DNA from 2 places in the Paenibacillus sp. FSL H8-0079 genome. Region 1 is predicted to be linked to the other one. Evidence: riboswitches for the same ligand, from Rfam matches in the RefSeq annotation. Region 1 holds a riboswitch; the other holds the start of a gene.
The links. Region 1 has a riboswitch for glycine ahead of sdaAB (L-serine ammonia-lyase, iron-sulfur-dependent subunit beta). Riboswitches for the same ligand answer to the same signal wherever they lie in the genome.
Positions count from the first base shown of each region.

Region 2: linked by a shared signal. The riboswitch ahead of gcvT (glycine cleavage system aminomethyltransferase GcvT) and the one ahead of sdaAB (L-serine ammonia-lyase, iron-sulfur-dependent subunit beta) in region 1 are both predicted to bind glycine.

Region 1 is NZ_CP150300.1:455,985-472,717, forward strand. It holds gene MHI06_RS02190 (bifunctional 2',3'-cyclic-nucleotide 2'-phosphodiesterase/3'-nucleotidase) at 1-55, shown strand, start outside; gene MHI06_RS02195 (hypothetical protein) at 141-281, opposite strand; gene MHI06_RS02200 (EAL domain-containing protein) at 991-2,028, shown strand; gene MHI06_RS02205 (methyl-accepting chemotaxis protein) at 2,225-4,321, shown strand; gene MHI06_RS02210 (arsenic transporter) at 4,500-5,792, shown strand; gene MHI06_RS02215 (phosphate ABC transporter substrate-binding protein) at 6,480-7,406, shown strand; gene pstC (phosphate ABC transporter permease subunit PstC) at 7,548-8,456, shown strand; gene pstA (phosphate ABC transporter permease PstA) at 8,459-9,346, shown strand; gene pstB (phosphate ABC transporter ATP-binding protein PstB) at 9,359-10,114, shown strand; gene MHI06_RS02235 (phosphotransferase) at 10,317-11,369, shown strand; glycine riboswitch at 11,731-11,854, shown strand; gene sdaAB (L-serine ammonia-lyase, iron-sulfur-dependent subunit beta) at 12,106-12,795, shown strand; gene sdaAA (L-serine ammonia-lyase, iron-sulfur-dependent, subunit alpha) at 12,785-13,756, shown strand; gene MHI06_RS02250 (alpha-glycosidase) at 13,926-15,692, opposite strand; gene MHI06_RS02255 (response regulator transcription factor) at 15,918-16,601, shown strand; gene MHI06_RS02260 (HAMP domain-containing sensor histidine kinase) at 16,658-16,733, shown strand, end outside.
Region 2 is NZ_CP150300.1:5,064,689-5,081,421, reverse strand. It holds gene MHI06_RS22730 (PRD domain-containing protein) at 1-1, shown strand, start outside; gene ptsG (glucose-specific PTS transporter subunit IIBC) at 289-2,340, shown strand; gene MHI06_RS22720 (HPr family phosphocarrier protein) at 2,418-2,693, shown strand; gene ptsP (phosphoenolpyruvate--protein phosphotransferase) at 2,686-4,398, shown strand; gene gcvPB (aminomethyl-transferring glycine dehydrogenase subunit GcvPB) at 4,635-6,098, opposite strand; gene gcvPA (aminomethyl-transferring glycine dehydrogenase subunit GcvPA) at 6,212-7,567, opposite strand; gene gcvT (glycine cleavage system aminomethyltransferase GcvT) at 7,564-8,700, opposite strand; glycine riboswitch at 9,023-9,145, opposite strand; gene gcvH (glycine cleavage system protein GcvH) at 9,489-9,881, shown strand; gene MHI06_RS22690 (PTS mannitol transporter subunit IICB) at 10,302-11,756, shown strand; gene MHI06_RS22685 (BglG family transcription antiterminator) at 11,795-13,897, shown strand; gene MHI06_RS22680 (PTS sugar transporter subunit IIA) at 13,894-14,328, shown strand; gene MHI06_RS22675 (mannitol-1-phosphate 5-dehydrogenase) at 14,325-15,470, shown strand; gene MHI06_RS22670 (cysteine-rich CWC family protein) at 15,528-15,779, opposite strand; gene MHI06_RS22665 (DNA mismatch repair protein MutS) at 15,919-16,733, opposite strand, start outside.

The DNA.
Region 1 (16,733 bases):
CTCAAATGTGCATAACCTGAAAGTTGGACAGAAAATCGTGATTCCCGCTTCTTAAGTTTAATAAGCGGTGAGGGGGAGACCGACAGTCATCAGACTGCCGGTCTTTTTTTCTGCAGCGTGCCCAGCTAAGCACGCATCTTCTAGCCGATGAAAATCCGGTCGCGGGAGAGGCCAAGCCCCGTGTAGCTAGGATACTTGCGTATGGAGAAATCTGTGCGTAAAAGCGTATCGACGAAAGTACCTGTCAGAGACAGGGCGAGCGACAGTCCAGGCCGTAACATCAAGTGAATCCTGCCGCGTCGTCAAAAAGGCCTTGCAAGAGGGAAAAGAGGAAGCCGAGTCTCGTGTAGATGGACGAAGGCCAGGGAAGCTGTTTTGAACTTGGAGCGACAGCGAAGAATCCTCCGGCGTAAGGGGAGCGGCATGGTCTGAAAGAGGATGTAGTGAACTGGGGAGACCCTCCCCTGCACGGATTTTTTTTTTTTTATGAATCCGTAAAGTGGTACTCTATAAGCCAGAAGGTGAAGTGAGTGAACAGCAGGAAGGGAGTCCGAGGGGCTCATACTACCTGGGAACGCAGGACAACACAACCTGCGGGAGGGAAGGAGCCCTACTTTGTTCACGTTTCACCAAGAGGTACGAGTTCGTGAATGCCAAAATGGCTAACGACACGCTAGAAAACACTCAACAACTCTTATAGGGGAAACTAGGTCATGAGGCCAAAGCAAATATGCTGCATGCCCATGAAAGATGAACATCGGAAAGCCGTATGAGGGAAAACCTCACGTACGGTTTGATGAGGAGGGGCTGGGTTTTGCCCAGCCTTTTACTCTAGATTTTGAATATATTTGTTTCAATAACCGTCATACAGGAAGTCATCAAAACAGTAGAGATTAATTTCTAGACCCATGATATAATATTTACAAACTTTGGGTATATACCAGTGAACATTAATGGACATGGAATCATAAATTGGCAAGGGGGTCCTACATGAATTGCAGTGGCTGCAGTCCAATCTATCCTATAGAGGGTGAAGGTACCTTGTACCTGCGTCCCATTTCCCCCGCTTTGCTGGAAGCGCTGCAAACGCCGGGAAGACATATCGAGACGTCGGATGACATGATGTGGATGCATTTTACGGATATTGAGGCGGTTCAGAGCTTAATAGAAGAGATCGGTATAATTGATCCCACTTTACGTGATTCCCTAACCGTTCAGATTACGCCTTTATACGAACAGGCTAATGAAGAAGGCTGGATCAGTCTATACATGCAGGAGTCCCGTTTCAAGCATGCGGAGCTCGTTTCCATTATTTTGGAGCATCAATTCAGCAGTCATATGCAGCCCATTGTTGATGCCTCGGAGCAGATTATTGGATATGAGTTTTTACTTCGTCCTGCTGAAAATGGAAAATCCTTCAGTTCCTATGAATTATTTGAAGTTGCGCGCGAGACCGGATTACACTCTTTTCTGGATCGAACGGCGCGTATTACCGCCATTGAGACCAGTGCCCTTTTTCTGCCGCATGGTGTCAAACGCTTCGTTAATTTCCTGCCTTCCTCCATATATAACCCCGACTATTGTCTGACACATACGTTTGAAGCGATTGAACGTCTTTCACTTGACCCTAAAGATTTTGTGTTTGAAGTCGTGGAAACAGAGCAGATTCAGCATATGTCCATCTTGCAGCACATCTTTGAGGTATATCGTTCACGCGGAATGTCGGTTGCGTTGGATGATGTGGGTGCCGGATATTCGACAATAGAGTTGATGAGTCGATTAGAACCGGATTTTGTCAAAATAGATCGAAGTCTTATTGATCGTTGTGATCAAGATTCGACCAAACAACAGAAGATTCTTCATATTGTTGAGATGTCCAGTCGATTTGGGGGTCAAGTACTTGCCGAGGGGATTGAACGAATGGAGGAGTTTGAATTCTGTCGTTCTATCGGTATTGAGCTTGCGCAAGGTTACTATTTCGGTAAACCTGCGGCACAACCTCCAGACGGTACATGTTCCAACACTTGATCTAAATTTATGAAATAATTAGTAACCCTTACCTTGTACAAGTCACTTCTAAGTAAGAAGTGGCTTGTTTGGCGTGCCTGCACATTTTTCTCTCAAATAAATACCCTCACCCAGCCGATATATAAGATAAGCCTTTTAGATTGATCCATACATACAAAGAAAGAGGGCATTTTTACATTTAGAGGGGGAGAAATTCATGAGTGAAGCTCAGGATACTAAAACAATGAAAGCAGCGAAACCTGCCAAACCAAAACAAAATAAAAATAAAAAGAAGAATAAAAAGAAAGGTTTCGTCTGGAATATAAGGAACAAATTATTGGTCTCTTTCCTGGCAGTTCTACTCCTGCCGAGTCTGGCCATAGGTTTGATCACGCTAACGATGGCTGAAGGTGGCGTGCAGGGACAACTAGTGGACAGCGCTCAGCAAAGTGTGAACACGGCCAATACAATTGTAGAAAGCCAAGTGAGTTATAAAATTCATGACATTAACTATTTTGCGGATGCCCTTGATCCGAGCCTGATTAAAGGGGAGAACGATAGTCCTGAGGTTCAGGTGAAGCTGGAGCAATATCTGGGCTTACATCCGGATGCCTTGAATATTTTTGTGGGAACGACAGAAGGAGTCATGGTTCGAGGTAAACCAACAGCGAGCAGCACGCGGGGAGATGCATATGATCCACGGGAGCGGGAGTGGTACACGCTTGCGATGGAGAAGCCAGGTACGACTGTGGTTTCACCTGTATCCATCAACACGGATGGGGCTGCGGTTGTATTTATCTCCAAAACATTAAAGGATCAATCGGGTGTTATCAGTTTATCTTTGGACCTGACAGACTTGCAAGAACAGGCATCCATTAAGGTGGGTAAAGAAGGCTACGTCATTATTCTGGATGAGAACAAAAATTATGTCGTTTCTCCTGTAGTTGATGCAGGCACGCAGGAAACTAGCGGCTTGCTAGATGAAATGTACGAGGGTCAAGAAGGCCAATTCGATTACGAATTCAACGAGCAACCGAAAATGATGATTTTTTCAACGAATGAAGTAACGGGTTGGAAGATTGCTGGTACGATGTTCAAGAGTGAAATAACCAATGCAAGTAAGGATATTCGCATGGCGACGTTTGCTGTTATTCTTGCGGCCACGTTCCTTACCCTGATCTTTATTATTTGGTTTACTCGTTCCATGCTACGTCCGATCAAACGATTGCAGGAATCTGCCAGAGCCGTGAGTAAAGGTGACCTGACCGTGAAAATGGAAACAGGGCGTAAAGATGAAGTCGGTGATCTGGCGAAGTATTTCGAGCGTATGGTTGATAACCTGCGGATGATGATTCTTGGTGTACAGGAAACGACAGAGCAGGTATCCGCTTCTTCTCAAGAATTGTCTGCCAGTGCAGAACAAACAACCAAAGCGATTGAACATTCAACACTGGCCATACAGGAACTGGCTGAAGGTGCTGAGCAACAGGTGAACAGCGTGAAAGACGGATCTGGACAGATGAGCCGAATGGCAGAAGATGTTCGAATGATGTCGGAGCGTGTGCAATCGATCACGGCGAATATGCGGAATACGTCCGGAGCCGCTTCTTCTGGTAATGAGGCAGCTGGACAGGCTGTAGAGCAGATGAACAGCATCCAGGAAACGGTGGAGCAGCTGGGAACAGTGGTTCAGTCACTGAATGCCCGTTCGGTAGAGATCGGCAGCATGGTTGATGTCATTGCCTCCATCTCCAAACAAACGAACTTGCTCGCATTGAATGCTTCCATTGAAGCGGCAAGAGCGGGTGATGCGGGTCGTGGGTTTGCTGTTGTAGCAGGAGAAGTACGTAAACTGGCAGAAGAATCCGGTAGCTCGGCAGCACAGATCGGTGAGGTGGTTCACAATATCCGTCAGGATATGGATGCCGCCCTAATCGCCATGAATGCCGCCCAGACTCGGGTGGGAGAAGGAATTCAGGCCGTGAATACGTCCGGACAATCGTTTGCCCAGATTCGGGAGGCAGTGGAAGATGCTGTTCATACATTGGATGACCTGTCCGAAACAACGAAGCAACTGGAGAACGGTGCATCCCACGTTGCCAAAGCGATGAGCGATATTTCGAATGTGACTCAGGAATCTGCTGCAAATACAGAATCCGTGTCTGCATCTTCACAAGAGCAATTGGCGTCGGTAGAAGAGATTGCATCATCCTCGGCACATCTGAATAGCATGGCAGAACAATTACAAGGACTGCTTGGCATGTTCAAGATGGTAGAGGATACACCGAAGGATAAGGGTAACGATAAATCCTAACATTTGGATAGCGAAACTTACTACAGATTCTATAAAACAAAATAAAGATAGACATTGCTCCTGCGGCCCTGTATAAATATATCGTCTGGTTCTTCCGCGCATCTTGCGGTGTAATCTTACAATATAATGATGGAATGAACGATAGAATATATCGAGACAGGGTACAGCAGGAGGCTCTATGGTATACGTAGCAATATTGATTTTTGCAGTAACAATCACCTTGGTGATCTGGCAACCTCGTGGATTGGGTATCGGCTGGACTGCCTCGGGTGGGGCATTGCTTGCCCTGCTGTGTGGAGTCGTCAGCTTGAACGACGCATCGGATGTGGCATCCATTGTATGGAATGCAACGCTGGCTTTTGTCGGTATTATTATGATTTCTCTTATTCTCGACGAGACGGGTTTCTTTGAATGGGCTGCCCTTCACATGGCACGGCTCGCTGGAGGAGACGGTCGCAGACTGTTCTTCTACTCCATTTTGTTGGGTGCCGCAGTATCTGCGCTGTTCGCGAATGACGGTGCGGCGCTCATTCTGACGCCAATTGTACTGGCAATGGTGCGTGCATTGAAGTTCGATGAGCGCATGGTGCTGGCTTTTGTGATGGCGAGTGGATTTATCGCCGATACCACATCATTGCCGCTGGTCGTCAGCAATCTGGTTAACATTGTGTCTGCTGATTTCTTTGGTATTACATTTGTGGAATATGCGGTGCGCATGGTCGTACCCAATCTGTTCTCAATCGTAGCGAGTACGGGGATGTTGTTCTTGTTTTATCGTAAAAGCATACCCCTTCGCTACGACATCTCCGCGGCACGCGACCCGAAGGAAGCGATACGTGATCCACGGATGTTTCGAATCGCTTGGTTCATGCTGGGGCTGTTACTGGTGGCCTATGCATCCAGTGAGTTTCTGCCGATTCCTGTGTCGGTTATCGTTGGCTCCGTTGCGTTGCTATTCGCCTTACTGGCACGCAAGAGTGAGGCGGTTGATCTGAAACGGGTAATCAAGGAAGCACCGTGGTCGATTGTGGTATTCTCGGTGGGCATGTACATCGTCGTATATGGACTGCGTAATGCAGGTTTAACTGATCATCTGAGCCGTTGGCTCGATGCCATAGCGGAGCATGGCCTACTGGCTGCCTCCCTCGGAATGGGCATCATCGCTGCCGTATTGTCATCAGTGATGAACAACCTGCCGACCGTGTTGATTAACCTGCTAGCCATCCAGGGTGCACATACCGAAGGTATCGTTCAAGAGGCATTGATCTATGCTAATGTCATTGGTTCCGATCTGGGTCCCAAAATGACTCCAATTGGATCCCTTGCCACATTGCTGTGGCTGCACGTGTTGTCCCGCAAAGGTGTGAAGATTACATGGGGATATTATTTCAAGGCAGGCATCATCCTGACGATTCCTACATTGCTAATTACCTTGGCCGGATTGGCAGTGTGGTTATGGATTCTGAGTTAGTAAAATTAGATTTTACATTAGGTATTAATAAAGATAATCTGTTTTAATGTAAAAGCTGCTCTCACAGCTGGTGCCTATGCACTGGCAGTGAGGCAGTTTTTTTATTTCCTGCTTTTGCACCTTCTATAGAAGAAATGAATTTTGTTTCTCTATTAAGTACTTAAGCATTTACATCAGGTCAGCCTATTATAGGGCTGGCCTTCTTTGCCTACACCCCAGGCAGGAGATTGAAATGCCTGAGGCCTAACAAGCGCTGACACAGCGAAGGGAAACCGCGAACGTAGTGGAGGGGACGGAATCGATTCTGAAGAAGCGAAGCGGTCGCCTTTGTCTCCAAATTTCAACAATTTAATTATTAATTAAAGAAAATATGGAGACAACAGCGATCAGAAGAACGATCCGTAACCGGAACGGCCACTCAGGGTATTAGTTACTTAATATATCTATAAGTAATTTTTTTCATGGAAATCTGGACACAATACGGATTGAAACAACGTCCGCTCCCGAGCGGCCACTTCAGCACCGAATAAATCCCAAATATTTCAAAATGATGCCGATATTTTTAACATTGCGTTTACAAAACACTGATTTTAAGATGACATACCGAAACTACAATGAGTAAAGAGTTGATGGTGAACAAACAAATTCACAAAACGCCATCACCACATTGGGGGAGGAAAACAAAACATGTTTAAAAAGTTGCCGTTTATTTTGATGACCTTAACGTTCGTACTGGTGCTCGCTGCATGCGGATCGAAAAATGACGCTGGTACAGAGGGTGCTGCAAGCAATGGATCAGGAGAGGCTGCTACTGAGCTTAGCGGTAACATTCTGGCAGTCGGATCGACAGCATTGCTACCTCTGGTAGAACAAGCTGGACAGAAATTTATGGCAGTTGATGAATATAAGAACGTAACGGTTCAAGTTCAAGGTGGCGGTAGTGGTACTGGTTTGACACAAGTATCTGACGGACAAGCTACAATCGGTAACTCTGATGTATTTGCAGAAGAGAAGCTGGAGGACGAAGCCAAAGTAAAAGAATTGGTTGACCATCAGGTAGCAGTAGTAGCTATGGCGCCAGTTAGCAACAAAGATACAGGTGTAGAAGATTTGACGAAGCAACAACTGATCGACATTTTCTCCGGTAAAGTAACGAACTGGAAAGACGTTGGCGGTGCGGATCAAGCAATCGTTATTGTAAACCGTCCGAGTAGTTCCGGTACTCGTGCAACTTTCGAGAAGTATGCATTGGGTGAAAAAATGGGTGATATCCAAGGTTCCATTCAAGAAGATTCTTCAGGTAACGTAAGAAAATTGGTAGCTGAAACACCAGGCGCTATTGGTTACCTGGCCTTGTCTTACCTGGATGACAGCTTGACCGTTCTGAAATACGAAGGTGTGGAAGCAACAGTTGAGAACGTGGAAGCAGGAACTTATCCAGTATGGGCTTACGAGCACATGTATACGAAAGGTACGCCAGATGCAGCAACACAAGCATTCTTGGATTACATCTTGAGTGACGAAATTCAACAAAATGACGTGACTGAACTTGGATACATTCCAATGTCAGGTATGAAAGTAAAACGCGATGTAGCAGGTAATGTGGTTCAATAATCTTTGACTTGCGCATACAGCGAAAGAGGCGGACTTAGGTCCCGCCTCTTTACGCGGTTTGCTCTGAAATAATCCCATATTTTGCACTAATTCTACTATAGAAGGATGGTTGTTATGGAACAGACCGAAGGGGGAACGGTAATGAATAACAAGTTGAAACCGCGCCGGCCCTTAAAAGAGAAACATTATTGGGAAGAGTGGACGGGACGGATCTATACGTCGATTTGTGTCGTTTTCCTGATCGTTGTCATGTTTTCCATTGTTTATTTTGTAGCGTCCAAGGGACTATCAACATTTTTCCAAAATGGAATAAGCATAAGTGAATTCCTTGGTGGAAAAACATGGAATCCAACGGGGGAACCTGCTTTCTACGGGGCATTGCCGTTCATTACAGGTTCTTTCATCACAACCTTGCTTGCAGCACTGATCGCAAGTCCGCTTGGTCTGTGTGCAGCACTCTTCATGACAGAGATTGTTCCGGGTAAAGGGAAAAAGATATTGCAACCTGCGATTGAGCTTTTGTCTGGAATTCCGTCCGTTGTGTACGGATTTATCGGTCTGAGTGTCATCGTACCTTTGCTTCGTAGTATCTTTGGTGGAACAGGCGTCGGGATTGCAGCCGGATGTCTTGTTCTCGCTGTAATGATTCTTCCTACGGTCACAAGTATTATGGCAGATGCATTGTCCGCGTTGCCCAAAGGATTGCGTGAATCCTCCTACGCACTGGGTGCCACTCGTTGGCAAACCATCTACCGTGTCATTATTCCAACGACTTTGCCAGCTTTGTTGACAGGTGTCGTTTTGGGTATGGCCCGTGCTTTTGGTGAGGCACTTGCTGTGCAGATGGTTATCGGTAATGCACCGCATGTTCCAACATCCTTGCTCGAATCGGCTTCAACATTAACAAGTGTAATTACACTCAGCATGGGTAACACCACGATGGGTTCTGTTCATAACAATGCACTGTGGAGTATGGCGCTTGTCCTGTTGGTGATGACATTTGTCTTCGTCATTCTGGTTCGCCTGCTTGAAAGGAGGAACCGGGTATGAAAATGAAGGCAAAAACGGTAGATAAGATTGCAACATCCGTTATCGTTGTATTGGCCCTATTCATTGTTATTCTATTGCTCGGTCTGCTTGGATTCATCATGTATAGAGGAATTGGACATATTAGCTGGAACTTCCTGACGAGCGCACCACAGTTGCTTAAGGGTGGCGGCGGAATTGGTCCACAGCTCTTTAACTCCGTATTCTTGCTTGTTCTGACCTTGATTGTTACCATTCCACTCGGATGGGGCGGCGGAATTTACATGGCGGAATACGCCAAGCCAGGTAAGATTACCAGCTTCATTCGTCTGGTCGTTGAAGTATTGTCATCATTCCCATCCATCGTTATTGGTTTGTTTGGTCTCTTGCTGCTAGTCAATCAATTTGGTCTTGGTTTCTCCCTGATCTCGGGTGCCTTGGCTCTGGCGATCTTTAACTTGCCACTGATGGTACGGACAACGGAGCAGGCCTTCCGGGCCGTTCCGAAGGAACAAAAGGAAGCAGGTCTGGCGCTTGGACTGTCCAAGTGGAAGATTATCACTTCCATTCTGCTGCCTGTGGCATTGCCGAGCTTGATTACGGGTACGATCCTGGCATCGGGCCGGATCTTCGGTGAAGCAGCCGCGCTGATGTTCACCGCAGGTATGAGTAGCCCACCATTGGACTTTACAGATTGGAATCCGACGAGTCCAAGATCACCGCTTAATCCTTTCCGTCCGGCAGAGACACTTGCTGTCCATATCTGGAAAGTAAATAGTGAAGGCATTGGGCCAGATTCCAAAGAAGTGGCAGCAGGGGCATCCGCCGTGCTTGTCATTCTCGTGCTGGCGTTCAATCTAAGTGCACGCTGGATCGGTCGGGTTGTATTCCGCCGCATGACAGCTTCGAAATAAGGAGGAACCAACATGGCCATACCTTTTGGTACGGAACAGTTAAGCATATATTATGGACATTTCCAGGCGGTCAAGCAGATCAGTCTGACGTTTCCTGAAGCAAGCGTAACGGCGCTTATTGGGCCGTCTGGTTGCGGTAAATCCACGTTCCTCCGGTCGCTGAACCGGATGAATGATGAGATCGCGGGTTCCCGCACAGAGGGACATATCTGGATGGACGGTAACGATCTGAATGAGCCTGGAACTGATGTAATCAAGCTTCGTCAGAAGATTGGCATGGTATGGCAGAAGCCGAACCCTTTTCATAAGTCCATCTACAACAATATCGCGTTTGGCCCCCGCTACCGTGGTACGAAGAGTAAGAAGGCACTGGATGAAATTGTGGAAAAAAGCTTGCGCCGTGCTGCGCTCTGGGACGAAGTGAAAGACAGACTGCATGAGTCAGCTCTGTCTCTCTCCGGCGGACAACAACAACGTCTGTGTATCGCTCGCGCTTTGTCTGTTGACCCGCAGATTCTGCTGCTCGATGAGCCGGCATCTGCACTTGACCCGGTATCTACGGGTAAAGTTGAGGAATTGATTACCGAGCTTAAGAAAGATCTGCGGATCGTCATTGTTACCCATAATATGCAGCAGGCGGCACGCATCTCGGATTACACGGCATATTTCTATCTGGGCACCATGGTTGAGCACGGGGATACGGAGCACATTTTCACGAACCCGGACAATCGTCTGACGCAAGAATACATTATGGGTCGTTTCGGTTAATTGGATCATGGAGTGTCACATAGAGCAACAGACAGAGAGATAGAGAAATAATAGAGACAAAAGAAAGCACAATGCCTGAACGGTTGTTCGGGGGTTGTGCTTTTTTTATTTATAATTTTAGTGGGATTTTCTGTATGCCAGATAAACATTATGCTACGATATTTAATATAAAGAGAGCGTTTACATAACTTCAAAGGAGATGATGATAATCACTACGGATCAGACGTCTTACGACCCTATGGCAGCTCAGATTATACAGAACTATAACATGGAGAAACCTGTCGTTTCCTATATTCGCCACAATGAGAATCTGACGTATCATGTCGATGATGAAGCAAGTGGGCAGAAGTATCTGCTACGTATCCATCAAGCCGCATATGCAAGTATGACAGGCATTCAGCATACGCTTCCTGCACTGGAGGCGGAGATGAACCTGCTTCATGAATTAAACGCAACGACAACATTGCGCGTGCAGCATCCGGTACGCAATGTGTCGGGAGACTGGGTCACGGTATGGACAAGTGAAGCGGGTAAAGAAATCTGCTGTACCGTACTAGAGTGGATTGAGGGCAGGGACATCCAGCAGGGAGAACGCCTGACAACAGAGCAAATCTATGACCTAGGTGTCCAACTGCAGATGCTTCATCAATATGGACGTGTACAGGTGGAAGGCAACGATCATCAGCGGACAGGAAGAGAGATGAGCCAGCTAGATCGAACGAAGGTACGGCCGGCATATGGCAACACCCATGAGAATTTGGTCATGCTAGGGCAGTTGGAGGAAGGCGTCCGACTTGGGATTTTTACAACGGAAGACTTTGATCTGCTTCGAGAGACGTTCGAGAACATTAATGAGCAGCTGGAAACATACCCGCACGATGAAAAGACACGGGGAGTTATTCATGGGGATATTACGCGCAACAATCTGCTGATAACGGATGAGGGGATTTCCATGATTGATTTTTGTCTACACGGTTATGGTTATTATCTTTTCGATGCCGGAGGGGCAGCGCTGATGTTCAATCGGGAGGAACGTGACATATTTTTATCCGGTTACACGAAACAGATCGCACCACTGACAGATCGTGATATCCGATTAATGGAAGGGTTTATGTTGATCTTTACGCTGGGTTATTATGCCTTTCAGATGGCAAATGAATCGAGACATGAATGGATGAAAGATCGCATGCCGAAGTTATGCAGCAAGTATTGCAGACCTTATGTACAGAGCGAGAGTATTTTCTATGAACTGTGAATTATAGTCCAGATGTACAGATCCAGATGGGCTACTGAGCAGTGTGGTTTGAAGAATATGGTTGCAGAATACCCGAACGTTTTCGTGGACAACATCATAAATAGTAGTAAGCACATCATGGCATTCATTGAAGGAAAACAGAAATGAGCTTTTCTATAAGCTCTTTTTAACGCATTAATGTAATGAAATCTGACAAAATATTCTGGTTATTATCGGTTCAATCGAAAATGAAGGAAATATACCCAAGGAAATCGTTAAGTTTGTTGACACTGATCTTCCGGTCGATTAATCTTAATGAAGAAGAAATCAACGACTTCCATCACTGTTCTGACATAAGCTCAGAATGGTTCCATACAGCGGATGATAACGAGCGGGAGAGACCTGATCAGCCGAGTCAAATGGCTAGTTTTCAGGCACCGAAGGAGCAAGCTGCTGCGCACCCGGCGCAGTGGTTAATCTCTCAGGTAAATGTACCATCGTTGGACGCAACTCTGGAGAGTGCGCGAACTTGCGCCACCCAAGGGGTATATGATCAGTCAGTCCGGTGACTTGTCTGTAATCACAGGCAAGTACCTTGTCGTGAGACACTCCTGATCGTGAAACTCTCAGGTATCGAGGACAGAGAGAGGGCCTGAGGCCTTCTTCTGTCCTTTTTTGATGTCATCATTCAGTGAATAAGGAACAATATGGATGATATTCTGGATGGAAATGACGAATACAATTGGAGGGTTACAAGGTGCGATTTAAAGATGTTTTTTCAATTATTGGTCCGTCCATGACGGGACCTTCAAGTTCACATACAGCTGGAGCAGCAAGATTAGGGAGAATTGCTCGCCAGTGGCTTGGTTGCACGCCGGATCGGGCGCGACTGACGTTGTACGGTTCATTTGCAGATACGTATCAGGGGCACGGCACGGATCTGGCATTGATCGGCGGTCTGCTGGACTATGTCACAGACGATCCGCGTATCCCTGATGCAGAACAATACGCAGAAGAAGCGGGCATGGAGGTTGAGTTTTATACAAGCGGCCTGCCTGCTCCTCATCCAAATACCGTCAAGATTGAGTTATGGCATGGCGAACGTGCCTGCTCATTGATCGGCGCATCTATTGGTGGTGGTAGTGTATCGGTACATGCGATGAATGATTTTCGTGTCCAGATTAGTGGTGAATTCCCTACACTCGTTCTGCGACATGCAGACAAAGCGGGCGTGCTCGCATCAGTGACGTCCACGATCAGCTCATCAGGGGTTAACATTGGCTATATGCAGGTGGACCGGAAAGCCCGAGATGGCGAAGCACTGACTGCAATGGAGATGGACGGCGTGCCGAATCCGGATATGCTGAAGCGTCTGCGTTCGCTCGACCATGTACTGGACATTCGTGTCATTGATTTGAAGAGAGGAGTTGATTCGGATGCGCTTTAAACATTTGCATGAACTGAATACGATCTGTACAGCGGAATCCAAAACCATTGCTCAGCTAATGATCGAGGAGCAGGTTCAGGAGACCAATACGCCGGAAGCGGATGTTGTGCAGCAGATGTCTGAATATTATCAAGTGATGAAGGAAGCGGTACGCAAAGGGTTAATGGAAGACACCACTTCACGCAGTGGATTAACGGGTGGAGACGGCAAAAAAATGGCCGAGTACATTCGCAAGGGTGAGACATGTTCTGGTGATGCTTCTGCACTTGCGATGGCGTATGCCCTGTGTGTATCTGAAGTGAATGCTTCCATGGGTCGCATCGTGGCAACACCAACAGCTGGTTCTTGCGGGATTATCCCTGGTGTGTTTATCAGTTCACAGGAGCGGTTTGGCTGGACGGACGAACACTTGGTGAACGGGTTGTTTTGTGCGGGAGCGATTGGTTATGTCATTGCTAACAATTCGTTTATCTCCGGGGCCGAGGGTGGTTGTCAGGCGGAAGTGGGTTCCGCGATTGGTATGGCTGCGGGTGCCATGGTTGAGCTGCGTGGAGGTACACCGGAGCAGGTCGTTCATGCCGTTGGCTTGGCGTTAAAAAATACACTGGGCCTGATCTGCGATCCGGTTGCAGGCCTCGTTGAAATTCCGTGCATCGTCCGTAATGGACTAGGTGCAGTCACCGCGCTGGCTGCGGCCGACATGGCATTGGCCGGAGTGCGTAGTGCCATTCCGTCAGACGAAGTCATCGACGTCATGCTGGAAGTGGGTAGTGCGATGCCGAGCCGTCACCGGGAGACTGCCCAAGGTGGACTGGCTCAGACGCCAACAGGCCGCAAAATGATGCAGAAACTGGCTAAACCGAAGGCAAAGCGTGCAGAGCCAGATACGGAGACACAGGGTTCTAACACAACTGACGCAAACACAACGGTAAGTGAGGCGGACACGGATTCTCAAGGTTAATCTGAAAACAAGTCCTTCCGAATAAACGAGTCAGTGACCTTATGCATAACGGAAAATACACCAAATAAGCGTCCGCAACCCTGGAATCCAGGTCTGCAGGACGCTTATTTTGTTGTTGCTAGGTGAAGCTAAGCTGGATTCTTTAAATGTGACCCTAGATGTATGCGTATTAAGATGATCCCTGATTCACACCTGTACTCAGTACGGCATATCCGTACGCAGGCAGTTCAATGGCGAGCACGCCATCTTCCTTGGCGGTACGATGGTTTCCGCCGAATAACTCGGTCCACTCCTCGTCACCAGCCTCCAGCTCGACAATAGCCGTCTCTTCTGAGCGATTGAACAGAACCAGAATGCGTTCCTCCTCATTTTGCCGCTCGAACACCAGTTGGCTGCCATCGGGGCGAGCCTGCAGGAAACGAATGGTGCCTTCCGCACGCAGGGCAGGATGAACATGACGTAGGGAGATCAGTTTCTGATAAAAGTCGAACAGTTCTCGGTCCTGCTTCGCTTCATCCCACTCCATGCATTTACGGCAGCCCGGATCATGCTTGCCGTCCATTCCAATCTCGTCCCCGTAATAGATGCACGGCGCGCCCATATAAGTGAACTGGAATAGCGCAGCCAGCTTCATCTTGCGCTGGTCGCCTTCACACAGCGTGAGCAGCCGCGGGGTATCGTGGCTGTCCAGCAAGTTGAACGCCACTTCGCTGGCCTGAAGCGGATAACGGGATAGCTGTCGTCCGATGGAGTTCGCGAACTGTTCGGCGTGCATCGTATTTTTCACAAAGAAAGCATTCACGGCATCTGTAAACGGATAGTTCATGGACGCATCGAACTGGTCGCCTTGCAGCCAGGAGGAAGACTCGTTCCATACTTCGCCCAGAATATAGGCATCCGGATTAGCGGCCTTGACTACACGGCGGAAATCGCGCCAGAATGCATCATCCACTTCGTCTGCGACATCCAACCGCCATCCGTCCGCACCCACGTCCTTGATCCAGTACTCGGCAACCTCTAACAGATAGGCCTTCACCTCGGAATTCTCCGTATTCAGCTTCGGCATGTGTTCTTCGAATCCGAAGGTCTCATACGTAGGAATGCCATTCTTCACGTCCAGCGGGTATTCATGTACGTGGAACCAGTCCTTGTATTTGGATTGCTCCCCGTTCTTCTGTACATCTACAAACGGCGCAAACGTCTTCCCGGAATGGTTAAACACAGCATCCAGCAGTACGCGAATTCCGCGTGCGTGGCATAGCTCGACCAGTCGTTTCACGGTATCTGCGTCACCGAAGTGACGATCTACCCGTAGATAGTCCTCGGTATCGTATTTGTGATTGGTGGTGGCTTCGAAGATAGGTGTGAAGTAGATCGCATTAATGCCTAGCTCGCTGATGTAATCCAGATGGTCGATCACGCCCTGAAGGTCACCACCGAAGAAGTTGAAAGGGGTCGGCTCACCGCCCCATGGCTCAACCTTCTCCGGACTAATATCCGGGTTACCATTGGCGAATCGTTCGGGGAAAATCTGATAGAACACCGCATCCTTAACCCATGCAGGGGGTGTGAAGACGGCTCCGGGGTGAATATAAGGGAACTGGAACATACGACCCGGATCGTCCGGTTCTTCTTCCTGGAAGTCAGTCTCGGTCATCCAGATTTGTTCGTCTCCGCTTTTGAGCAGAAATGAGTACTTCAGTCGGTGGTACGGAGGTTTCACTTCTCCCTCGTAATAATCGAACATGGAGTCCGAGGTGAATCTGGTCAAGGGAACCAGCGCTTTGGTTGCATCCCACGCATATTTGTCCCCAGTCAGGGCATGTACCTCGGTCAGGTCATTCTTTTTGGCACGCAGGCGCAGATGGATTGTATCTTGGTCATAGGCATAGGCCCAGTTCCGTTTCGGTTGATGATAGATGGCTTCCAGCAGCATAATGAAATTCCTCCCGTCAGGTGTAGGTATAATATGTACTTGATAGACTTGATGGATATGACATTATCCAAGGTAATGGATAAGCTATAATTAGAATGCGTGTTAACGTAAGAGATCTAAACATTGCAATAAGACATGAATTCATAGGTTATATACAGCTTTTATCATGATGATGCTCAGATATATCATTAACCCAATGGGGGCAGAAAGGAAACGAACATTCGAATGAAAACCAAACTGTTATACATTGAAGATGATACGGAAATTGCAACATGGGTCAGAGCCGATCTGGAGGAACGCGGTTATGAGGTGCAATGGCTCGGAAGTGGTGAAGGTGCAGCGGAGGCTGCTGTGGGTTGCTCTCTCATTATTCTGGATGTCATGTTGCCAGGATTGGATGGATTTACGGTGGGTCAGCGACTGAAAAAAGAACTTCCCGCCGTGCCCATTGTCATGCTCTCGGCCAGAACGTCCATTGACGACAAGCTGCATGGTCTCGATTTTGCCGATGACTATGTGACCAAACCATTTCACCCCGATGAATTGGCTGCCCGGATTGAGGTTCAACTGCGTAAGGCGGGAACTGCGGTCTCATCGGATACAGCCCTGAAGCTGGATCATCTCTCCATCTATGAGAAGGACAACCGGATCATCAATGAGGAGACGGGGGATGAGATTATTTTATCGGGAAAACAGTTCCACATCTTCGCCTACCTGCTACGACATATGGGCATGATTCGAACGAAAGAGCAGATCTATGAAGCCGTCTGGAACGAGCCCTATCTGGATGGGGACAAGACTTTGATGGTACATATTCGGCATCTACGCGAAAAGCTGGAGCTTGATCCGGCCAATCCTGTAGTTATTCAGACGGTCCGCGGTGTGGGATATCGGGTGAAGAAGCCATGATTCGGCGGTTCAGGGAACGGAAAATCATGAAGGGAGAACAGAAGGGAGAACGAAGCATGGATCAAAAGCAGTATGGGCGGCGCAGGCTTCGCTTTGGGCGGTCCTTGATGTCCAGGTATATTATCCTGATTC
Region 2 (16,733 bases), 2.1 Mb from region 1:
AAATCATTCCATTGATGGAATGCGGGATTGATTTTTTTGCTGTAAAGGCTTGCAATGGATTAGAACTGGTGCTACAATGGTCTCCGTAATCAAGCAACTGAATAAACAAAAGCGACGTGTTACTGACTCGATCAGGCATGAGTTAATTAGAGTGTGATTGTTCTTTCCTTGTACAGGGTATGCTATACCCCAAGGTTGGTACAGTTCACTTTATTAATTCATGCCTTTTTTGTGTCCCCTTGCTTGCATCACGACACACAACTTAGACGAAAGGGAGAATACGACGCGATGTTTAAAAAGCTTTTCGGTGTCTTGCAAAGAGTCGGTAAAGCTCTCATGTTGCCTGTAGCCATTCTGCCTGCGGCAGGTTTGCTGCTCGGAATCGGTAACATGCTGGTTAATCCAGACTTTTTGCAATATGTAACAGCGCTCGACACCCCATGGGTGAACTCGATCGCAACAATTATGATGAACGCAGGTCAGATCGTATTCGATAATCTGGCATTGCTGTTCGCCGTCGGTGTAGCCGTCGGATTGGCCGGTGGCGAAGGGGTTGCGGGTCTTGCAGCCATCATCGGTTATCTGGTCATGAACGTCACACTGGGTACCGCGGTAGGAGTTACCCCGGCAATGATCGGCGAAGTACCGGGTTATGCCAGCATCCTGGGTATCCCAACATTAAGTACAGGCGTGTTCGGAGGTATTATTATAGGTATTGCCGCCGCGCTGTGTTACAATCGATTCTTCAAAATCGAACTGCCGTCTTACCTGGGTTTCTTTGCAGGTAAACGCTTTGTTCCGATTATCACTTCGGTTGTTTCACTCTTAATTGGTTTGCTTCTCGTGATAATCTGGCCACCGATTCAAAATGGATTGAATGCTGTGTCTCACTTCATGGTAGATACAAGCCCGACATTGTCGGCATTTATCTTCGGAGTCGTGGAACGGTCATTAATTCCGTTCGGTCTTCACCACATTTTCTACTCCCCATTCTGGTTTGAGTTCGGTGAGTACGTAAACAAAGCTGGAGATGTGATTCGTGGAGACCAGCAGATCTTCTTCAATCAATTGCGTGATGGTGCAGACCTCACAGCGGGAACGTTCCAGGTTGGTAAATTCCCGTTCATGATGTTCGGTTTGCCAGCAGCTGCACTTGCGATGTACCATGAAGCAAGACCAGAACACAAGAAGTATGTTGCAGGGATCATGGGTTCGGCAGCGTTGACTTCGTTCCTGACAGGGATCACAGAACCACTTGAATTTTCGTTCCTGTTTGTAGCTCCAATCCTGTTTGCAGTACACTGTATCTTTGCAGGTTTGTCTTTCATGACCATGCAAATTCTGGGTGTCAAGATCGGTATGACCTTCTCCGGTGGGTTCATTGACTTCCTGATCTTCGGTATTATTCCGAACCGTACACCATGGTGGGACGTGATTATCGTCGGCCTGATTCTTGCAGTGATCTACTATTTCGGTTTCCGATTGATCATTCGCAAATTCAATCTCAAAACACCAGGACGCGAAGATGCAACGCCTGAAACAGCATCTGGCGGAGGTTCCGGTTCAACGGATGATCTGCCTCATAACATTCTCGAAGCTTTTGGTGGCAAGGAGAATATCAAACATCTGGACGCTTGTATTACTCGTTTGCGTATTGAAGTTAATGAGAAATCCAATGTGAAAAAAGATCGTTTGAAACAATTGGGTGCATCTGGTGTGCTTGAAGTGGGTAATAATGTTCAAGCCATCTTCGGAACACGTTCCGATACGATTAAATCTCAAATGCAGGATATTATTGCAGGACGAACACCAGCACCAACGCCAGCAGCTGCTAAACCAACTCCTGAAGAGGAGAAGGCACAGGGTGAGCAAGGCGAGCGTATCGTTGCTGAGGATATCGTGATGCCAGTCAATGGTGAATTGCTGGACATTTCGAACGTACCTGATCCGGTCTTTGCTGAGAAAATGACAGGTGATGGGTTCGCAATTTTGCCACATGATGGCACAATAACTTCTCCTGTGTATGGTAAAGTGTTTAATGTATTTCCAAGCAAACATGCCGTGGGCATCATGTCTGACGGTGGCAAGGAAGTGCTTGTTCATATAGGTGTGAATACAGTGAAGCTGAAAGGTCAAGGCTTTAACGTACTGGTGCAGGAAGGTGATCTGGTATCGGCTGGTCAGCCGATTATGGAAGTGGATCTGGAGTATGTCAAAGCAAACGCTCCATCGATCATTTCACCAGTTATTTTCACCAACCTGCCAGAGGGCTCCACAGTGACCTTGAAGAAGAGTGGAGTGCTCAAAGTTGGCGATCAGCCAATCATTGAGATAAAATAAGAAGTGTTACGACGATGGCAAGCAAGTGTAAATATATGCAATGCCTAAACCAAATTACTGAAAGTGAGATGATTGTAATGCAACAAACATTCAGAATTACAGACGAAGATGGTATCCACGCACGTCCGGCGACAGCCCTGGTTAATACAGCTAACAAATTCAAAGGTGCAGAATCCTTTGCAGAAGCTAACGGTAAAAAAGTAACGTTGAAATCCATCTTGGGTGTTCTTTCCCTCGGATTGGAACAAGGCGACACTATCAGCATCATCGTTGATGGCGAAGGCGAAGCTGAAGCTCTTCAAGCTTTGACTGACGTTATGGTTAACGAAGGGTTGGGCGAAATTAATGCTTAATGTCTCCGGGATCGCGGCTTCGGCGGGTATTGCTATCGCCAAGGCGTTTATCTTGGAGCATCCTGATTACTCTGTAGAAAAACGCCAAATCAACGACGTTGACGCAGAGATCGCGAAACTCGACTCAGCTCTGGGTAAATCCCAGGCTGAGCTTGAGGCGATCAAAGAGCGTACTTTACAAGAGCTTGGCGAGAAAAAAGCTGAGATTTTTGCTTCGCATTTGCTCATTCTGAATGACCCGGAACTGATTGATCCGGTTAAAGCTAGAATTGCAGATGACATGATCAATGCAGAATTTGCTTTGAACGAAACGGCATCGCAATTTATCTCCATGTTCGAGAACATGAAGAGTGAATACCTGCAGGAACGTGCAGCAGATATGCGTGACGTTACCAAACGTGTGCTAAATCACTTGCTTGGTATCGACTTCATGAGTCCGGCTGAGATCAATGAAGAAGTAATCGTGCTTGCGGAGGATCTGACGCCTTCCGACACGGCTCAACTGAACCGCCAATTTGTTAAAGGTTTTGCAACCAACATTGGTGGACGTACTTCTCACTCGGCAATCATGGCTCGCTCTCTTGAAATTCCGGCTGTTGTTGGAACCAAGGACATCTTGGCTCAAGCGAAACAAGGCGATATGATCATTGTTGACGGTCTGGATGGTCACGTACTGGTTAATCCTACGGATGAAGTTATTGCTGAATACCGTGCCAAACAGGAACAGTATGATGCACAACGTGCAGAGTGGAGAAAACTACGTGATGAGCCAACGGTAACCGTGGACAACGTTCATGTTGAACTTGCAGCCAACATCGGTACACCGAATGATGTAACGGGTGTTCTGGAGAACGGTGGCGAGGCTGTAGGCCTGTACCGTACGGAGTTCTTGTACATGGGCAGAGACAAACTTCCTTCCGAAGACATTCAGTATAATGCTTACAAAGCGGTACTGGAAAAAATGGAAGGTAAACCTGTCGTTGTTCGTACACTCGACATCGGTGGAGACAAAGAGCTTCCATACCTGGATCTGCCAAAAGAAATGAATCCATTCCTCGGCTTCCGCGCAGTTCGTCTGTGTCTGGACCGTCTGGATATCTTCCGTACACAATTGCGTGCATTGCTGCGTGCAAGCGTACATGGAAACCTGCGTGTCATGTTCCCAATGATCGCAACACTCGGAGAATTCCGTGAAGCAAAAGCTGTCTTGCTCGAAGAGAAAGAGAAGCTGGTTGCTGAAGGTATTGCTGTTTCTGACAGCATTCAACTCGGAATCATGGTCGAAATTCCTTCGACTGCAGTTCTGGCGGATCAGTTTGCCAAAGAAGTGGATTTCTTCAGTATCGGAACGAACGATCTGATTCAATACACAATGGCTGCTGACCGTATGAACGAACGAGTGGCTTATCTGTACCAACCTTACAACCCGGCCATTTTGCGTTTGGTTAAAATGGTTATCGATGCAGCGCATCGTGAAGGCAAATGGGTTGGCATGTGTGGTGAGATGGCAGGAGACGAAACAGCAATTCCATTGCTGCTCGGTCTTGGATTGGATGAGTTCAGCATGAGCGCAACATCCATTCTGCCAGCTCGTAGTCAGATCACCAAGCTGTCCCGTGCGGATATGCAGGAACTGGCTGCTAAAGCTCTGGATATGCAAACGGCTGAACAAGTCGTTGAATTGGTTCAAAGCATTCAAGCGTAATTTTGCCGGGGTTTCCTCCGGATTTGAGGTTTTTCTTTTTCCGATAATGAGCTGCATTGATGCAGCGATTTTGCCGGTATTCGCTGTTACAGCGGGTACTGGCTTTTTTTGTTGCTCGAACGTATAGGAATTAGAAGGGGAGTTCAAGGAGGAAGGTTCTGTAATGTCTAGCCAAAAAATGCTCTTACTGGTGTAGTAACATCAGCAAGAGCATAGATTAGTAATTCACTTAGTGCTTAGCTACACGCGCAGTTCAGTACAGGTTTGCGGGCCGCTGTAGTCTCATCAAGACGAGTAACCGGTGTACCGTAAGGTGCGTTCAGGACCAATTCAGGTGTCTCTTCCGCTTCTTTGGCAATCCGTATCATCGTATCAATGAACCCATCCAGCGTTTCTTTGCTTTCGGTTTCTGTCGGCTCGATCATGATGCATTCCTCCACATTGAGCGGGAAGTACACTGTAGGCGGGTGATATCCAAAATCAAGCAATCGCTTGGCGACATCAAGTGTACGCACACCATATTGCTTCAAATCCCGACCAGACATGACAAATTCATGTTTGCATACACCTGGATATGGAATCTCGTAGTAAGGGGCGAGACGGGCCATCATATAGTTGGCATTCAGTACCGCACATTCAGAGACACGGCGCAAACCTTCCGGTCCATAGGTGCGAATGTAGGCATAGGCACGTACCAAAATACCGAAGTTACCATAGTAGGCTTTCACCCGGCCAATGGATTGATCTCCTTCACGATCGAATGCATACATACCGTCATCATTTTTGATTACCATTGGCTTAGGCAGGAACGGAACTAAACGACTCTTCACGCCGACTGGTCCGGCACCAGGTCCACCACCGCCATGAGGCGTGCTCATCGTTTTGTGCAAGTTCAGATGCACCACGTCAAAGCCCATATCACCCGGACGGGTAATGCCCATAATGGCATTGGAGTTGGCTCCATCGTAATACAACAAGCCACCAGCCTGATGCACGATGGATGCAATCTCCTGAATGTCTTTCTCGAACAAACCAAGTGTATTCGGGTTCGTCAGCATCAATGCTGCTGTATCCGAACCGACGGCTGCACGGAGTGCGTCCAGATCGACCAGTCCGTCTGCACGGGACGGAATTGTCACAGTCTCAAATCCTGCAACGGTTGCACTTGCCGGGTTGGTACCATGAGAAGAATCGGGCACGATGACTTTGGTACGTTGTTCACCACGACCTTCGTGGTAGGCACGAATCATCATAAGTCCAGTCCATTCTCCATGGGCACCAGCGGCCGGTTGCAGGGTCACAGCATCCATACCTGTCAGACCTGCAAGGTCGGTTTGCAATGTATATAACAGTTCAAGAGCACCTTGAATGCTGGATTCATGCTGGTACGGATGGATTTTGGCGAATCCATTATAACGGGCAACATCCTCATTAATCTTCGGATTGTATTTCATCGTACAAGAGCCCAGTGGATAAAATCCGTTATCTACCCCGAAGTTACGACGGGACAGGGCTGTATAATGTCGAATAACATCTACCTCGAATACTTCCGGCAGTGCCGCTGCTTCCGAACGGAGCATTTCCCGGGGAATCATCGTATCGGCAGACTGGCGAGGAACGTCACATTCTGGCAAGGAATAAGCGACACGTCCAGGGCTGCTGAGTTCAAAAATCAATGATTGTTCTGGAGCAGGAGACAGGGTCTGTGCACTGAATGTTGTATTCGTCTCAGGTTGAGCCGAAGTGGAGAAAGAGCTACCTGTTTCAGGTTGTCCTTGTACCGATGTTGTCGTTGTCGTCGTCGTTTCCTGAGTCACAGCGATCCCTCCAATGCTCGTGCGAATTCGTCAATCTCTTCCTTACTGCGTCTTTCGGTAACAGCAATCAGCATATGTCCAGTAAGCTCAGGATAATCACGTCCAAGTTCATAGCCACCAATGAAGCCCGCATCCAGCAATTTCAACTGAAGTGCATCCACGTCGGTTCCTTCAGGAAGTTTAATAACAAACTCATTAAATGTTGGTGCGTTAAAAGTAAGGCTAACTCCAGGAATCGCAGTTAATGTATTCAGGGTATAATGACTCTTTTGCAAATTCAGATCCGCAACATCGATCATGCCCTGTTTACCCATGATGGACATATATACAGATGCGCTGAGTGCAAGCAAAGCCTGATTGGAACAGATATTGGATGTCGCCTTTTCGCGGCGGATATGTTGTTCACGTGCTTGCAGTGTGAGTACAAAACCGCGTTTGCCGTTGCGATCCGTGGTCTGTCCTACAATTCGGCCAGGAATTCGGCGCATATGAGGCTGGGATACGGCGAAATATCCGCATGTGGGGCCGCCGAGTGAAGCGGCGATGCCGAGGGGCTGTGCATCGCCAACAACGATGTCAGCACCCAGCTTGCCTGGGGCTTCCAGCAGACCCAGCGATAGCGGGTTAGCACTTACGACGAGCAGACCCTTGTGCGCATGCACGAGGTCAGCGGCTTGCTTTACATTTTCCACGGCACCGAAGAAGTTCGGGCTCTGGATCATGACTGCTGCGGTATCGTCCGAGATGGCGGCTTGCAGGGCATCCCAGTCAGTGACGCCATCCTTATAGCCAATCTCGACAATCTCCAGACGGAGTCCGTGCGCATACGCCTGCAATACCTGACGGGCTTCCGGGTGAACCGTACGGGATACGATGAGCTGTTTGCGACGCGTTGCCGCTGCGGCTAAGTTTCCTGCTTCCGCAAAGGCAGTTGCGCCGTCATACATGCTGGCATTGGCTACAGCCATACCGGTTAATTCACAGATATAGGATTGAAATTCGAAAATGGCCTGTAGTTCACCTTGACTGATCTCAGGCTGATAAGGTGTGTAGGCAGTGTAGAACTCGGAACGGGAAATGACATGATTGATGACGGAAGGAACATGATGATCGTATATACCTGCGCCGAGGAAGCTGGCGTGTGTTTCGAAATTGGCGTTGGCGCCAGCTTGTTTGGACATGTGACGTGTCAGCGCATATTCATCAAGTTTGGAGGATACGGGCAGCTCGCCCTGATAACGAATTTCTTTTGGAATGTCCTGGAACAGATCCTCCAGCGTATCCACACCGATGGTTGCGAGCATGGCGCTCTGATCTTGCTCAGTCATGGGAATGTAACGGTGCTTGCTCATGCTTGATCAGCTCCTTGAGTAGGTGTCTTTGACGTACGTGTCCGTTTATGAAAAGGGGTCTTCACGACCTCGGCTTTCAATTTCTTGCCGCGGATCTCAATCTCAAGCGGGGTTCCCAGCGCAGCGTATTTGCTGTCGATGAGGGCAAGCCCCAGATTACGCTTCAATGTAGGTGATTGTGTGCCTGTAGTAACTTCACCAATCTGTGCGCCTTCGGCGTAAATCGGATAGTGGGGGCGGGGAATGCCGCGCTCCAGCACTTCGATGCCGACCAGTTTGCGGGCGGGACCGTCATTTTTTTGCTGTACCAAGGCTTCGTGTCCGATAAAAGGTCCGGCAGTCAGTTTCACAAACATGCCTACGCCAGCTTCGAGCGGAGAGATGGTTGCCGACAATTCCTGTCCATACAGGGGGAGCTTCGCTTCAAAGCGCAGCGTATCCCGGGCACCGAGTCCGGTTGGCACCAGTCCGTGACTTTCTCCGGCTTGCATTAATCCATTCCAGACCACAGCGGCCTGGTCCGCAGGTACATATAGCTCAAAGCCATCTTCACCGGTATAACCGGTACGGGACAACAGTAATTTAACGCCACATACCTCTGCATACTGTACAAAACGGAAAGGCTCAATCGAGGATACATCTGTATCCGTAACTTTCCCGATAATATCTACAGCCAGTGGACCTTGCAGGGCGAGCAGCGCCGTCTGCTCCGAATCATTGGTCATGCTTACGCCAGGGATCAGGTGCTCTTGCAGCCACGCCCAATCCTTGTCGATGTTGGAGGCGTTAACGACGAGCATATAATGCTGATCTTCCAGCTTATACACGAGCAGATCATCCACCACACCGCCATCTGGGTAACACATCAGGGTGTACTGGGCTTGACCGGGTATCAGCGTGGTAACATCATTGGTCATCATTTGTTGCAAAAACGCTTCAGCCTGCTCACCCTGTACTGTGAATTCGCCCATATGGGATACATCGAACAGTCCAGCACGCTCACGCACCGCTTCATGTTCTTTCTGGATTCCGCTGAATTGCACCGGAAGCTCCCAGCCTCCAAAATCAATGCACCGTACGCCTTCATATTGCTGATATAGTGGGAAGAGTGGTGTTCTAAGCAAATCGGACATCAAATCACCTCGTCATGGACCGTTAACCGGCCGAATATACAATCGTGGATCAATGAACCAGGGTATTTTTAAATTTTCATCTAGAGATTTTTCGTAAGGTAAGTATGGTAAGGCAGCTATGACAGCGCCGATTTGAATCCTGTTTTTCGTTTTTTTGGGAAAAAGGAAAAGGACAGGCCAAAGAACCGGCATGCCATGTAGCACGCTGTATTCTAAGGCTCTGTCCCTTGTACCTGAGAGTTACCCCGCCGCCTTGTGCAGCAGGTTTCCCCTTGGGTGATCATAACGCCCGCACAGGGCGAATAGATGCTCTCCAGAGTTGCGTCCCGTAAAAGTCCTTTTGCCTGAGAGATTCACCCCCGCTTATCGGTGGTTTACTCCTTCGGCGTTACCTCATGAACATCCCGAATCGGGTGTCACGGGTAATCTCTCCCTTTACATTCATCCGCGGGTATAACATAGTCCAACAAACACATTTACTCCTCTCATTAAAACGTGAATCCACTGCTGATGTCAAGAACGATATCATAGAAAAGGATTTAAAACCGAATATTTAATATACTTTTAATATTATTGTTCGTGTATTTATAAAGACTGCGCTTACTATTCTAATATTCACCAGTATATGTAGAAAGAGTGTATTCAGGCTACGGTTTGAGGAGGCAATTATTAAATAAATTGTGAGGTATCTTGACATTTGATTCGGAAATATCATACGCTATGTTCTGGGAAAAAGGTTAAGGTCAAAGAACGCATGCACTCATTAATGAAAAGCGAGGCGGATATCGATGAGCGAATTGAAAAGTGATTTCCTGTACAGTGAAGAGCACGAATGGGTGCAAACCTTAGGGGAGGATACTGTACGTATTGGCATTACCGAGTTCGCGCAGCATCAGCTGGGTGACATTGTGTTTGTGGAATTGCCTGACCTTGAATCCAGTGTAAAAGCAGAAGACAGCATTGGAACGATCGAATCGGTCAAAACGGTTTCGGACTTGTTTTCTCCTGTCACTGGTTCAATCATTGCAGTGAATGATTCGTTACAGGACTCACCTGAGCTTGTGAACAGCTCTCCTTACGAGGAAGGCTGGATGATTGAGATCCGCGTTGAGGGAGATCTGACAGCAGCTTTGTCTACATTGATGAATGCAGACGCGTATCGTAAACATACGGAAGAATAGTATCAACGAACTTGTACTCATTAACATATATTTTATAACAAAATGAGATGTGCTTCATCTTGTTTCAACCTGTGTGAGCCTGAGGGCTTGCACAGGTTTTTTTGTGCTTTCCGAGGATGGTTTTGAATGCAGATTGAAGCAGATTATGGATGTGAATCGCCTGATTGGATCAAGCTATAGGAGCGAAATTGATTTTGGAAATGATAAAAGTCATAGGCGATAAAAGCCTTGTGTACCAATGGGTTCAGCTAATATGCATAGATTAAAACGATTACATAACCTAATGTTGTCATCATTGTTCATGACGAAAGTACGCTTTCATTTGATTGAACAGGAAAGCATTCTCGCTTAGGATTACAGCAGGGGAGAACTGATACCGTTCTCATAATCATAATGACTCGATCCAAGGAGGATAATACAATGAGTAATTTGGACCAATCGTCCAATTCCAAAGGTGGACTACGGGTAGGTGTGCAGCGTTTTGGCCGATTCCTGAGTGGTATGGTCATGCCGAATATGGGTGCATTCATCGCCTGGGGATTAATTACGGCTCTGTTCATTCCAACAGGCTGGTTCCCTAACGAGACGCTTGCACAGCTAGTCGATCCGATGATCAAATATTTGCTACCACTGTTAATCGGTTACACCGGAGGTACGATGGTGCATGGCCAGCGTGGTGGTGTTGTGGGTGCCATTATGACCATTGGGGTCATCGTGGGTAGTGATATTCCGATGTTCCTCGGGGCCATGATCGCCGGACCACTGGCAGCATGGATCATCAAAAAATTCGATAAATCGATCGAAGGTAAAATTAGAGCCGGATTTGAAATGCTGGTTAACAACTTCTCAGCCGGTATTATTGGCGGAATCTTGGGGATTTTTGCGCTACTGGGCATCGGGCCTGCTGTAGAAGCGATTAGCAAAGTATTGTCTGCTGGGGTACAAGGCTTAATGAATTTGGGCTTGTTACCGCTGGTCAACCTGATTATTGAACCGGGTAAAGTATTGTTCCTGAACAATGCGATCAACCACGGGATCCTCACACCGATTGCAACAGATCAAGCGAGAGAATTAGGGCAATCCGTATTATACATGCTTGAATCGAACCCAGGTCCGGGACTTGGTATCTTGCTTGCTTATTGCTTCTTCGGACGCGGAATGGCCAAATCATCTGCACCAGGAGCCGTTATCATTCATTTCTTCGGGGGAATTCATGAGATCTACTTCCCTTACATTCTGATGAGACCGATTCTGATTCTTGCCGCAATTGCGGGTGGCGTCGCAGGTACATTAACATTCATGCTTACCGGAGCAGGACTTGTTTCAGCACCATCGCCGGGTAGTATTATCGCGTATTCCCTCTTAACACCAAAAGGTGGATACCTGCCGATGCTCGCAGGAGTGCTTGTGGCAGCAGTCGTTTCCTTCCTGGTGGCAGCAGTGTTGCTGAAAACAGGTAAACAAAAAGACGAAGATCTGGAGTCTGCATCCAGTCGGATGAAAGACATGAAGAGCCAAGGAAACGTGCCAAACGCTGGCATTACGGCTAACCAACGTGAAGCAGACAGAGCCGCGGATATGGCTTCTTCTACAGTGAAAACAGACGTGAAGAAAATTGTCTTCTCCTGTGATGCAGGTATGGGATCGAGTGCCATGGGCGCTTCCATTCTACGCAAGAAGATGAAGGCAGAGGGGATTGATGTTACGGTGACCAACACGGCCATCAGTGATATCCCGCCGGATGCAGACGTGGTGATCACACAACAAGTATTAACCGATCGTGCCCGCTCTGTTGCACCGAATGCAGAACATATATCCATCGACAACTTCCTAAAAAGCCCGGAATACGATGCGCTCGTTGAACGTCTGAAGTAATTGCACGCATTCGTTTTCCCTGAGCCGGAGGCTGAGATATGAGTATTACCAAAAGACAACGTGAAATCGTGGAGTTTCTGCTAGAGCATCCACATGAAGTAACAGCCGGCGAAATCGCCGTTGAAGTAAAGGTCAGTACCCGAACGGTTCACCGGGAGCTTCAAATGATTGAACAATGGCTTGAACCGTTGGGCATGAGGCTGGAAAAAAAATCAGGAACCGGTATCCGAATTGATGCCGGTTCCGATGATCTGGCTGTATTGCGCCAGCAACTAGAGGGTAAAGAATATGTAGAGTTTACGCCAGAAGAGCGTAAGCTCTTCATGCTTTGCATCCTGTTGGATGAACCGGAGCCTGTAAAGTTACTCGCCTTGGCTTCGGATCTGAAAGTGACCGTATCCACCGTAACCACTGATCTGGACGACCTGGAGTCACGAATTCGTCAGGCGGGACTGAAGCTGGTTCGCAGACGTGGATATGGCGTCAAGATTAACGGAAGTGAGACGATTCATCGCACAGCCATAGCTGCACTTGCTCTTGAATTTTTGGATGAGTCGGACCTATTCGGAAGACAGCCAGAACAGGGAGGCTCCATCGTAAACCAAAAACTGTTGGATATGATTGGACACGGTGATGTGCTTACGGTTGAAAATGCATTATGGCAACCAGATATCGAATGGCTGGAGAACATTCCGGAACGCCAATACATGAAGTTGCTGATTCAATTATCCGTAGCGGCTGTACGTATTCGTAAAGGCTTTGGCATTGGGCGTATTTCTCCAGGAGAGAAAATGGGAGATGACGTTGCAGAGCTGGATGAGATAAAGGTTCCACTTTATATGGCTTCCCGCTTGTGTGGTGTGTTATCCACCCAGCTGGGGCTGACATTCTCCCAAGATGAGCAAGCTTATTTTCACAGACTATTAATTGAGACAGAGCAACGAATTCACTCTTCGCGGCTGTTGCCAATAGACGACTTGATTTTACTGGACAGGGTACATTCTCTCATTGATCAGATGCAGGCCAGAACGCATTATGCCTTTCATGAGGATCGTTTGCTTCGTGAAGGTCTACTTGGTCATATGCAACCTGTAATGGAGCGAATTGAAGGACAACAGATGATTCGTAATCCGCTACTGCAGCAGATTCGCAAGGATTATGATTCACTCTTCGAAGATGTCAAAAAATCTGTGGAGCAAGCTTGGCCAGGCACAGACGTTCCGGATGAGGAAATTGGTTTTTTGGTCATGCATTTTGGAGCTTCCATTGAGAGGTTACGTGCATTGAAACGGGAGATCAGGGCCATCATCGTGTGTACAAGCGGAATTGGCTCATCACGTATGCTCTCCAGCCGATTGTCCAAGGAGATTCCCGAGATTCGGATCATGGATAGCGTGTCCTGGTATGAAGCTGCCCGGATACCTACCGATCAATATGATCTGGTGTTATCCACTGTCGATCTGCCGATGGATGAGCATCAGTATTACAAAGTGAGTCCACTGCTTACGGCGGAAGAGAGCGAGCGCCTGCGTCATTTTATTAAAACCACAACGCTACAACAGCAACATCACAAGCCCCGTGAAACAGAGGTTCAGACGACAAGTCGTTACTCGGACCCTGACGGAATGGAAGCTATTCTAGTTGAAATTGTCCGAATTATTGGCAAGTTTCAGGTGTACCCGCTGGATAATCAGGATATCGGATTCTATAAGACCGTATATGCGATGTGCAACGTACTCCATGGATCAGGTGTGCTGAAGGAACCGGGGGAGATCGCAAAACGGTTGGAAGCACGTGAAGCAGTGGGCAGTCAGAAGATTCCCGGCACAAGACTTGCATTGTTTCATACACGCAGTGAGGGGATCTACAGGCCGTCTATCAGTCTATTTCAGCTCACCGAGCCACTCCTTCGTACGCCGGATGATTCGGCAGGAGTTACCCATATTCTTTTGATGCTCGGTCCCCGAGAATTATCCAAGGAAAGTCTGGAGGTTCTCAGTGAGATCAGCGCCCTGTTATTGCAGGAAGAGATGATTACATTGCTGGAAAAGGGAATCAGGGATGAACTCATTCATTACCTGTCCCAGGAACTTGTTGGATTTTATCGCAGTAAAACCGAAATTGGAGGTCAACCATTATGAGTATGTTAACAACAGATAAAGTCATCATGAATGCGACGGCTCAGGACAAATACGAAGCGATTCGTATGGCAGGACAGATTCTGAAAGATGCGGGACATATTACCGCTGACTACATTGAGAAGATGATTGAACGTGAAGAGATTGTCTCGACTTATGTAGGGAACGGACTTGCGATCCCGCACGGTACGAAGGAATCCAAAGCTTTCATTTTATCCACAGGTATCTCTGTTATTCAGTATCCACAGGGTGTTGATTTTGGCGAAGAAAAAGCCTATATGGTGATTGGTATCGCGGCTCAAGGCGGGGAACATATGGAGATCCTGACGAGCATCGCGGTGATCTGTGCTGAAGATGAGAATATGGAGGCCCTGCGTCTGGCTAAAACTGCTGAAGAAGTTATTGCTATTCTGGAAAGTGAAATGGAGCTATGAAGGCCCTACACTTTGGCGCAGGTAACATTGGACGCGGGTTTATCGGGTTGATTCTCTCCCGTGCAGGGTATGAGGTGATTTTCTCCGACGTGAATCAGACCTTGGTAACAGCTCTCCAGCAACGGGGGCAGTATACGGTGGAACTGGCCAACGAGAGCAAGGATCAGGAGACCGTCACAGGTGTAAATGCAATCGATGGAACCCAGCTGGAGACGGTTGCCCAAACCGTGGTGGAAGCTGATCTGATTACAACCGCAGTGGGCGTGGGCGTACTGAAGCATATTGCACCAGGCATTGCGAAGGGACTTGAGAAAAGGCTAAATTCCGGTCCTGCTCAAAACCCTCTTCACATTATCGCTTGCGAGAACGCAATTGGAGCCAGTACGCAATTGAAAGAGCATATATATGCTCTGCTCGATGAAAAGGTACGTCCCCTTGCAGATCAGTACATTTATTTTCCCGACTCGGCCGTAGACCGGATTGTGCCTATTCAGCATCATGAAGATCCGTTGCATGTACAGGTTGAGCCTTTTTACGAGTGGGTCGTGGATCGTTCCCAGATGGCTCCTGCATTCAAACCGGTTGAGGGCATCGTATATGTCGATGATCTGGAGCCGTATATCGAACGTAAACTGTTCACGGTTAATACAGGACACTGCGTTGCTGCGTACATCGGTAATGTGCATGGGTATGACACGATTCAGAAGGCTATTGCCGATGAAAAGGTGAAATCCATTGTATATGGTACCTTGCAGGAAACCGGAGAAGTTCTGGTGAAGCGGTTTGGATTCAACCCAGAAGAGCATGAGCAGTATATTGTCAAAATATTGGGACGGTTCGTCAACCCGTATCTCACCGATGAGGTTACTCGTGTTGGTCGTTCCCCGCTGCGCAAGCTGTCTCCGAATGATCGTCTGGTTCGCCCGGCCCTTCAGGCCTATGCGGATGGAACCGAAACGACTTATCTGGCTATGGGTATGGCAGCAGCCTGCAAGTTCGATGTCTCCGATGATCCGGAAGCAGTCGAACTGCAGGACATGATCCGCCAGAAGGGGATTACAGCTGCACTGCATCATTATACGTCCATGGCTGAGCATCATCCGGTGCTTGAACAGGCTGTCGCCCAATATAACCAAATGTAAGAGCAGTGTAGCCAGCTAACAGTATAGATAATGCATAGAAGAAGAGCCATACAGTCGTTAACTGTGTGGCTCTTCTTTTGGTTGGCTTTTATCGGCATAGTCGTCCAAACAGCGTTGACATATGCACGATTTTCGGCGCTGCTCTGCCGGAATACGGTCAAATACACCTTCGGGGAAAGTAGCCCGGTTACACCAGCATTCCGAATGAGGATGTCCTGCGGCATAGGAACAGCGATTAGCTTCCCCGCATAACGGGCAGACAAGAACATCGATATGGATGTGCTCTTGATCGTCTTGTTCTGCAGACATTCAGTTCTTCCCTCCCTGTGGAATAGCTACGAGCTGAAGTTAAACATACTGGTCCCAGTATAACAGAAATGTGGTGGTGGTTATGGAATTCACTGTGTATATATGAGTTTCATTCCACTACATCTGTTTCGCCCATCGGCTATTCTTCAGGCGGTAATTCGATCTGTAGGCCTTCCACGTGTTTGTGTCCCATCAACTTACGTTTCTTTCGATTTTCCTTTGTTTCTAGCACAATGTCCAAGTCATAATCGTCACCCGGATAAAGCTCATTGGCAGAGATATGCAGGGTCAGGCGTTTCTTATGGATTTTGACTTTGCGTCCTCGCAGCATGACCCCGATATTTCCACGGCTATCCTGGACATCACAAACGATGCCCGACTGATTGAGATAGGCCGCATACACGCGATCTCCTTTACGAAAATTTTTGGGAGGAGCAGGGGAAGCTGACTTTCTGGGTGTTGTCTTTTTGTGGAGACCGATTGAATCTTTTGGTTGCTTCCACTTCTCCCACTTGGACAACTCTGCTGGGCGGTCTGATTCTGCAACGGAACGATCAGGCGCCAGGACCGGAGTTTCCAAAGGAGGTGACGTGAACCCTAAAGTACGATCTCTCGAAATACTTTGATCGGACAGGGACTTGGAGCGCGCGATAATTCGCTGTGGCATGCCCAGCTTTAATGCGATGGAATAGGCGTAACTTTCGCCGGCTTCTCCGATACGCAATCGATACAGCGGCTGGAGAGAAACGGTGTCAAATTCCATACGGGCATTTTCGAATCCTGGCGTGGCAGCTGCAAAATGTTTGATTTCACCAAAATGCGTTGTTGCCACAACAGTTGCTCCTCGGCTATGAAGTTCCTCCAGCATGGCGATGGACAGTCCGACACCTTCACCGGGATCTGTGCCGGAAGCCATCTCATCAATGAGCACCAGCGTCGATGGATTGGCCTGTT